4 regions of the Pseudomonas antarctica genome follow, and region 4 is predicted to be linked to each of the others. Evidence: predicted binding sites of a transcription regulator. Region 4 holds the regulator's gene; each other region holds the start of a gene.

Region 1 (2,202 bases), 2.9 Mb from region 4:
ACTCAAAATCGCCAAGCCCGCCTTGCTATGGATCAACGATGGCCTGATGGCCCTGTTCTTCCTGTTGATCGGCCTGGAGGTGAAGCGCGAGCTGCTCGACGGCCACCTGTCCAAGCCCTCGCAAGTGGTCTTGCCCGGTGCGGCGGCCATTGGCGGCATGGTGGTGCCCGCGCTGATCTACTGGGCGATCAACAAGGATTACCCTGCCGCGCTCGCAGGCTGGGCGATCCCCATGGCCACCGACATCGCTTTTGCACTCGGCGTTCTGGCGCTGCTGGGCAAGCGCGTGCCGGTGTCGCTGAAACTGTTCCTGATGACGCTGGCCATCATCGACGATCTCGGTGCAATCATTGTCATCGCCGTGTTCTATTCAGCCGACCTGTCGGGCGCCGCCCTGGCAGGTGCGGGCGCCTGCTTGGTTGCCTTGATCGCGATGAACCGCCTGGGCGTGATCAAACTCGGGCCCTATATGATCATAGGGCTGATCCTGTGGGTCTGTGTGCTCAAGAGCGGCGTCCACGCCACCCTGGCCGGTGTGACCTTGGCGTTCTGCATTCCGCTGCGCACCAAAAACGCCGAACCTTCGCCATTGCTGACCCTGGAGCACGCGTTGCACCCGTGGGTGGCCTACGCCATCCTGCCGTTGTTCGCGTTCGCCAATGCGGGCGTATCCCTCACCGGCGTGAGCATGGAAAGCTTCACCCATCACGTGCCCCTGGGCATCGCCGCCGGCCTGTTGATCGGCAAGACCGTTGGTGTGTTCGGCCTCACCTGGCTGGCCATCAAGACCGGCCTTGCCGCCCTGCCCAGTGGCGCGAACTGGGGCCAGGTGTTCGGCGTGGCGATCCTGTGCGGTATCGGCTTTACCATGAGCCTGTTTGTCGGCTCCCTGGCCTTTGTGCCGGGCGCCAGCGAATTCGCCGGCGAGGATCGAATGGGGATTCTGACCGGGTCGATCCTGGCGGCGTGTATTGGCTATGCAGTGACGGCGATGGCGAGTCGCAAGAAAGCCTGACCCCAACCTGAAACACCCAAAAACCCCAGCCGGTCACCCGGTTGGGGTTTTTCTTTTTGCGCCGCCAACGTTTAGCCAGTAATCCGGCCGCCACGCCTAAAGACTTTCGGTTAGCCGCCGACTAGTGGGTATGGCGATCTCACCGTCCGCGCCTGGGACACCCGCCCGACACTGCCTCCAACGCGTTTCCAGCCCGAGCGACATTCCCATGTTCCTGAGAAATATAAGAATCGCTGCCAGAGCCTTCATCGGCTTCGCCGCTATTGCATCACTGAGTGTGTTTCTCGGCCTGTTTGCGCTCAAACAGATTGGTGAAGTTCAGTCACAGGCTGCCGACATTCAGAACAACTGGATGCAGCGTGTCAGGATCCTGGCCTTGGCCAATGCTTCGCTCGACCGTTATCGCCTGGGAGAGATGGCGCACATCCTGTCGTCCAGCGATGCCGACATGCAGACCTACGAGGACAAATCCGCCGGCCGCCTGAAAAGCGTCAAGGAGCAGCTTGCCCAATATGCAGCGCTGCTGCGCACCTCTGAGGAAAAATCACGCCTCGATGTGTTCAACCAAAGCCTCGATGCGTACGCGAAGAATCACGCCGAGATGCTCAAACGCTCGCGCTCGGGCGACAAGGCCGGCGCCCGCGACTTTCTCAACAGTATTCGAGAAAGTTATGAGCAGATGACCAAGAACTTCGACCAACTGATAGACCTGGCCAACAAAGGCGCAGAACAAGCTGGCCAGACCTCCGTAGCGGCCTACCAGCATGCCGTGAATGGCATCTCAATCGTGATTCTGCTGGTGAGTGGCGGCACCGTATTGGTGGCCTGGTTGCTGACCCGAAGCATTACCGGCCCCATCATTGAAGCGGTACACGTAGCCGAAACCATCGCCAGGGGCGATCTCACCCAGCCCATCAACCCTACGGGCAACGACGAAGCCACCCGCCTGCTCCGGGCACAAGAGACCATGCGCAACAACCTGGTGCAGACCCTGCGACAAATAACCGGCTCATCCAGCCAATTGGCCGCAGCGGCCGAAGAACTGAATGCCGTCACCGCCGAAGGCAGCCGGGACTTGCAACAGCAACATGGCGAGATCGAACAGGCGGCCACTGCCGTCACCCAGATGACCACCGCCATTGAAGAGGTCGCCAGGAACGCGGCCTCGACCTCCGACCTGTCCCAGG
Region 2 (2,202 bases), 210 kb from region 4:
AGGAAAAATGCCTTGAACTCGCCGTAATGGGCGATGAAATTGTCCACGTACTCATCACTGAAACTCGCACCCTTGGCCACCCGAAAGAAGAAAATCGCCGTCAACGTCTGATTCAGGTTCAAGCCCAAAATCTCCCCAAAGGTCGAAAAACCCGCCAACGGTACATCACCAAAAATGCCGGCCATGCTGCCCAGCTCGGCGCCGTTGTTCAGCCGGCGCAAAATGCAGTCATTCAAAATCCCCGCCACCGGCTGGCCACCCTTGCCGCGCAGGAACTGCTCATAGTCCAGGCGCGTCGCCTCACGCAACGGCGTACGCCGCACCATCACCAATTCCTCGCCCGGCGCCACGTCGCAAAACAACTGCACGATCTGCTGCTCATAATCGATACGGGCGATGGATCGTACAAACAACTCACTGCCCACCCGAATCGCAAACGAATAGTCCGCCAGCTTCGACTCCAGCGCCTGGGGCGCGCAACTGAAAGCATCACACAGCGCTTGCACCATGCTCTTGATATTGCCGTTGCTGTCGATCACCTGGTCAATCGTGCGGTCCTCAACCGACGCAGTCAGCACACTGAAGGTCAAATCCGCCGGTTTAAAGTTCTGGCTCTTGAACACCCCAAATCGCACATGCGCCGCCGTCTTCAGGAACACAATCTGTGCATGGTTCTGATAACTGCGCTGACCGTCATGAATCAGCGTCTTCTGGAAATCCGACTTACCCCCGGCCGATCCCCCTACAAACAAACACGGAAACCGCCCCGACTCATACAGCGCCTCCATAAAAAACGACTCCGACGCCGACAACCCGTCGAACACCACATACGCCAACGTATCGCGATGATCAATCGATGTGCGTACCTGCACTCGCTTGATATTGGCCACCAACTTGGCAATTCGCTCCTGCATTCCCAACCGCTTACCGCCACCGCGAATGTCCTCACACTCCAACGGCACCATCACCACCTCGGCCGAGGCGATCAGACTGTCGTCGAACAACTGCAACACGATCCGATCCCAGCGATCGCCGGTGGCGCAATACAACGAATTGGGCGCATTGCAGAGTTCGCCGGAGGTGGTGCAGAGGCTGATGGTGGATTGGGGGAAGCGGCGTTTGAGCTTGGCGGCGATTACGTCGATGTCCAGATGCGGCGAGATAAAGCCGGTGATCAGGGTGGGGGTGATGCGTAAGGCGGTGAGTGCGGCGTCCAGGTCGTTGGCAGTACTGGTGAGCGTGGCGGTGCCTTGACGATCGGCCCGGGCTTTTTTTAGAAGGGAAAGTGGGTTCATGTGGTGGACTCGATCAAGGGTGGGCAGGGATAGGCATGCGATTAGTAGGGTTATCGGCAGGTAGGGTGGGGGCTGGAGGTGGGATGTGACGGATGGATGCGGTTTTAGGGAGTTTCCCCTTTATTGACAGGCTGCTTTCAGCCGAGCGTGAATCGCCCCGGCTTTCGTAGACGCTGTTGGTGTCCGCTTTTGGCCGAAAGCCCCCCTTTCTTTGCCAACCGGTCTACCATGCCACCCCCGGCAGTGATTCCACGCGCTACCGACCACTCTTCTTAAAGGTATCGCAATGTCCATCGACCAAATCTCCCTTCCAAAAGGCGTAGGCCCTCACGCCGCCAAGCTGCTTGACGCTATCACCGGTGCCTCCACCTATGAAGAACTCAACCGCGCTGGCGGCAAGGCTGAAGGTTTTGTGTTGGGTCTGGAATCCGCCAAAGCCATCAAAAGCCAAATCGCCGAGTCGCTGTATGTGGCTTATGACGATGCGGCGAGTAATCGGGCGGGTGAGTTGAAGGGCTGATCATTCGCCAGGCAGCGCGTTTCTCTGTGCGATTTTTTGCGCGAGGGTCGTTAGAATGGCGCCTTTGATTTCTCAGGATGAGGCTGTCATGTTTAAAGTTGCTCTGGCGTCAGTGTTGCTGACCTGTACCTTCTGCGCTTCGGCGGGTACGAGTGTTGATGTGTCGAAGATTTACGGCAATATCCAGTTCGTCGATAGCTACCCTGACTACAAGGTTCAGGTTGTCGATCACTACCCCGATCTCAAGGTTCAGAAGGTCGATCATTACCCTGACTCAGCCGGCAAATGGAAAACCGTCGATCACTACCCGGACTACAAGATCCAGATTGTCGATCACTACCCCGACTTCACCATTCAGTACGTAGATCACTACCCTGGCGCTAATTG
Region 3 (2,202 bases), 430 kb from region 4:
CTGCGTCTCGATGGCACTGCTCGCCCTGGGCTCGGGCATCACGGCACGTGCAGATAACGTCACATTGCCTGATCTCCTTATCGGCGTCACTCAAGGCTTTCTTGAGTTCACTGTAGAAGATTATCTGACGACCACCCAGACACCTGGGCGTTATGAAATCCAGGTCAACCCGTTAGACCCGCGCCTGCGCATGCCAATGTGCGACAAGGAATTGACGGCCTCGCTGGAAAGCCCCGCCCAGCCCATCCGCCGCGTGACGGTAAAGGTGCGCTGCGAGGGCGCATCGCCCTGGACCGTGTTCGTGCCGGCGCAGGTCAAACTGTTTCGCGATGTAGTGGTGGTCACGCGCCCGCTCAAGCGCACGGGCATCATCGGTTTTGAAGACGTCGCCCTGCGCGAGCGGGATATTAGCCTGATCAATCAGGGCTACCTCACCTCGCTGGATCAGGCCGTCGGGCAGAAACTTACCCGACCAATGGTCACCGACCAGGTCATCACACTGGTTCATCTGGAACAGGCTGAAGTGATTCGCAAGGGCGATCAGGTGGTGATTTCTGCCAGCAGTGGCGGGCTGACCGTCAAAATGCCGGGCGAGGCGCTGTCCAACGGCGGCATGAGCGAACAGATTAGAGTCAAGAACCTCAACTCCAACCGGGTGATAAAGGCGCAAGTGACCGCGCCTGGCCAAGTTGAGGTCGCGTTATAGATCACTGGTGTCAAACGCCAGCTTTTCCTACACTGTGCGTTGGATGTCGGCCTGTACAGGTTTATTGTCAAACGAACCTAAAGTTTGTCCGGGTATGGCCGAAAACATGGCAAGCGTCCAAATACCCAGAGGTTTTTTTATCATGGTCATTGATTTCAGTCGTTTAAATAACACCCCGGCTTTGCCCGGCAATACGCGCACCAGCGGTGCCAAGGACAGCGTAGAAGCCAAAGCCCAGCCTGCGCCCGTCAAGGCAGAACAGGCCGGCGCCAGCCAGAGTGGGGAATCGGTACACCTGAGCAATGAGGCTCAACAGTTGCAGAAGGTCACTGACTCGCTGCGCGATCAACCCGTTGTCAATAAAGCCCGCGTGGCCGAATTGAAGCAGGCCGTCGCCGATGGCAGCTATAAAGTCGACAGCAACCGTGTAGCCAGCAAGCTGCTTAACTTCGAAGCCGAGCGCTAGGCAAAGGCCTGCGCAGGGCTTTTGGACGCTTAAAACCCAAGGCCAGCCATGCACCACGACGAACATTTGCTTCAACTGATCATTGATGATCTGGCGCCGACGCAACATTTGCTCGAGCTGCTCAAAGAAGAATCCCTGGCCCTGTATGGTCGGGATATGCGCTTGCTGGAAGAAATTCTGGCGCGCAAGCAGTCGCTGATTGTGCTGCTGGAGCAGCATGGCAAGAAGCGCAGCGAAATTCTGATCAGCCTCGGCCTGCCGGCTGATCACGACGGCCTCTCACAGCTCGCCAGCCATTCTTCGGTCGGCGATCAGTTGCTGGCGCAGAGCACCGCACTCAATCAATTACTCGCCCAGTGCCAGGAAGCCAACCTGCTCAATGGCCAGTCGATCCAGCTTCAGCAAGCTACGACCGCCAACCAGCTGCGTATACTTCACGGCGGAGAGCCTCCGGCGCTGTACAACGCCCAAGGTTCCACCTCGCGGCTGGTCAAGCCAAGCACCCGCAGCCAAGCCTGACGCCGGTTTACAGCGCGCCCTATCCAAGGCGCGCAACATACTGGCAAAATGCCGGTTCTTGCGTGTAGTCGTACTTTGTCTGGAGATGGAAGAACCGTGTTCAACGCCCTTAACGCGGAAGATGCTCCGCAGCCACCCAAGGTGCTCACCACGCCTCTGGAAATCGCCAGCACGTTGCGGATGCTGCAAGAAAGTCATGATCCGCTGATCATCACCTTCCACGAACGCAGCCAGCGCTTCCAAAGCTACCTGGTGGACGTTGACCGGGACAGCAAGACGCTGGCCCTGGACGAAATGATTCCCCGCGACGGTGAACGCTATCTCGAGAATGGTGAACCCTTTCGTATCGAAGGCTTCCATGACGGTGTGCGGGTCGCTTGGGAAAGCAACGGCACGCTGACCATCAGCGAAAAAGACGGTCATCGCATCTACACCGGCAGCATGCCTGCCGAGGTGGTCTACCATCAGCGCCGCAATGCCTTCCGCGCCGCGTTGAAGCTGGCGCAATTGG
Region 4 (2,202 bases):
CAGTTAGTCAGCCGTGCTGTCAGCGTGCAAATGCAAGAAGAGCCTAGCGAGGAAGCGATGGCCGACATGTTCGCCGACCTTTACCACAACCCGGCAAAGCGGGTGGGTTGAAGGGCAGGATGAACACCGTGAAAAGTATCTACATCGATGGTCTGCAAGCGATTCACGCGGCCAAGCCATGTAGCCTGCGTCTAAGCAAGACAAGGTAAAGAAATAAAATGGGCAGCATGCATCCCGTACAGGTGATCGCGGTGACCGGCGGCAAAGGTGGCGTCGGAAAAACTAACGTGTCAGTGAATTTGTCCCTGGCCCTGGCAGAGCTTGGCCGTCGGGTCATGCTGCTGGATGCTGACCTGGGGCTGGCGAACGTCGACGTTCTGCTGGGGCTGACACCCAAACACACCCTTGCCGATGTGATCGAGGGCCGCTGCGAGCTGCGCGATGTGCTGCTGCAAGGTCCCGGTGGCATTCGTATCGTGCCGGCGGCCTCGGGTACCCAGAGCATGGTGCATCTGAGCCCGGCGCAGCACGCCGGCCTGATCCAGGCGTTCAGTGACATCGGCGACAACCTCGACGTGCTGGTGATCGACACCGCCGCCGGGATCGGCGAGTCCGTGGTCAGCTTCGTGCGCGCTGCCCAGGAAGTGCTGCTGGTGGTCTGCGATGAGCCCACCTCCATCACCGATGCCTACGCCCTGATCAAACTGCTTAACCGTGACTACGGCATGAATCGCTTCCGTGTGCTGGCCAACATGGCCCAAAGCCCGCAGGAAGGGCGAAACCTGTTCGCCAAGTTGACCAAGGTCACGGATCGCTTCCTCGATGTCGCCTTACAATACGTTGGCGCAGTTCCCTATGACGAGTGTGTGCGCAAGGCTGTGCAAAAGCAGCGTGCAGTCTATGAAGCGTTCCCTCGTTCGAAGTGCGCATTGGCGTTCAAGGCTATTGCCCAGAAGGTCGATACTTGGCCGTTGCCCGCCAACCCGCGCGGGCATCTGGAGTTTTTCGTCGAGCGATTGGTGCATCAGACGAGCGCAGGACCGGTGCTATGACAGCCAGCGGCTATAACCTTTACAAAAACTCGGCACGTGACAGCCAAGGCGAATTGATCGAGCGCTATGCGCCCCTGGTCAAGCGCATTGCCTACCACTTGCTGGCACGCCTGCCTGCCAGTGTACAGGTTGAAGACCTGATCCAGGCCGGCATGATCGGCCTGCTCGAAGTGTCGACCAAATACGACGCGAGCAAAGGCGCGAGTTTCGAGACGTATGCGGGTATCCGTATCCGTGGTGCGATGCTCGATGAAGTGCGTAAAGGGGACTGGGCGCCGCGTTCGGTACACCGCAACACGCGAATGGTCAGTGACGCAATTCGTGCAATTGAAGCAAAAACAGGTCGTGACGCTAAAGATCATGAAGTTGCGGCCGAACTCCAATTGAGTCTCGACGATTACTACGGGATTTTGAACGATACCTTGGGCAGCCGCCTGTTCAGTTTCGACGACCTGTTGCAGGACGGCGAACACGAAGGGCTGCACGAGGACGGCGCGAGTGCACATCTCGAACCGTCGCGCGACCTGGAAGATGAACGCTTCCAGGGGGCGTTGGCGGAAGCGATTGCCAATTTGCCTGAGCGTGAGCGACTGGTGTTGGCGCTGTACTACGACGAAGAGCTGAACCTCAAGGAAATCGGTGAGGTCCTGGGGGTCAGCGAATCGCGTGTCAGCCAGCTGCATAGCCAGTGCGCAGCCCGCTTGCGGGGGCGATTGGGAGAGTGGCGCGCGCGCTGACAGGCAGTGTGGGGATACTGCAGCGCAATTAGGCGAGAGGTGAAAAGCCTTTCGCGGGTTCGTTCCGTGGTACCCCTGGCAGTCCTTTTTGTGTAACGCCTGTTGATTGAAATGGCGCGTCCAGGTGCTGGGCGCGTTTAAGACTGCTTGGAGGTCGAATTGGACAAGAACATGAAAATCCTCATCGTTGATGACTTCTCAACGATGCGGCGGATCATAAAAAACCTGTTGCGTGACCTTGGGTTCACCAACACGGTCGAGGCGGATGACGGCCTGACGGCGATTCCTATCCTCAACAGCGGGAGCATCGACTTTCTGGTAACCGACTGGAACATGCCGGGCATGACCGGCATCGACTTGCTGCGTCACGTGCGCGCCGATGAAAAACTGCGCAGCCTGCCTGTGCTGATGGT

The links. The regulator FliA, encoded in region 4, starts transcription of late flagellar genes. The targets are predictions, from matches to a motif close to CTAAAGTTTNNNNNNNNNNNGCCGNTAA.
Region 1: A7J50_RS07350 (methyl-accepting chemotaxis protein) is a predicted target of FliA. The motif match lies at 1,112-1,139, and genes of this name have one in related genera.
Region 2: A7J50_RS32140 (methyl-accepting chemotaxis protein) is a predicted target of FliA. The motif match lies at 1,346-1,373, and genes of this name have one in related genera.
Region 3: flgM (flagellar biosynthesis anti-sigma factor FlgM) is a predicted target of FliA. The motif match lies at 784-811, and genes of this name have one in related genera.

The regions. Positions count from the first base shown of each region.
Region 1 is NZ_CP015600.1:1,609,890-1,612,091, reverse strand. Features, by position in the region: gene nhaA (Na+/H+ antiporter NhaA) at 1-1,015, shown strand, start outside; gene A7J50_RS07350 (methyl-accepting chemotaxis protein) at 1,224-2,202, shown strand, end outside.
Region 2 is NZ_CP015600.1:4,313,891-4,316,092, reverse strand. Features, by position in the region: gene A7J50_RS32140 (methyl-accepting chemotaxis protein) at 1-1,295, opposite strand, end outside; gene A7J50_RS19515 (hypothetical protein) at 1,582-1,815, shown strand; gene A7J50_RS19510 (hypothetical protein) at 1,904-2,202, shown strand, end outside.
Region 3 is NZ_CP015600.1:4,953,520-4,955,721, forward strand. Features, by position in the region: gene flgA (flagellar basal body P-ring formation chaperone FlgA) at 1-706, shown strand, start outside; gene flgM (flagellar biosynthesis anti-sigma factor FlgM) at 849-1,172, shown strand; gene A7J50_RS22460 (flagella synthesis protein FlgN) at 1,221-1,691, shown strand; gene A7J50_RS22465 (flagellar brake protein) at 1,788-2,202, shown strand, end outside.
Region 4 is NZ_CP015600.1:4,525,596-4,527,797, reverse strand. Features, by position in the region: gene flhF (flagellar biosynthesis protein FlhF) at 1-111, shown strand, start outside; gene fleN (flagellar synthesis regulator FleN) at 219-1,052, shown strand; gene fliA (RNA polymerase sigma factor FliA) at 1,049-1,789, shown strand; gene A7J50_RS20460 (chemotaxis response regulator CheY) at 1,961-2,202, shown strand, end outside.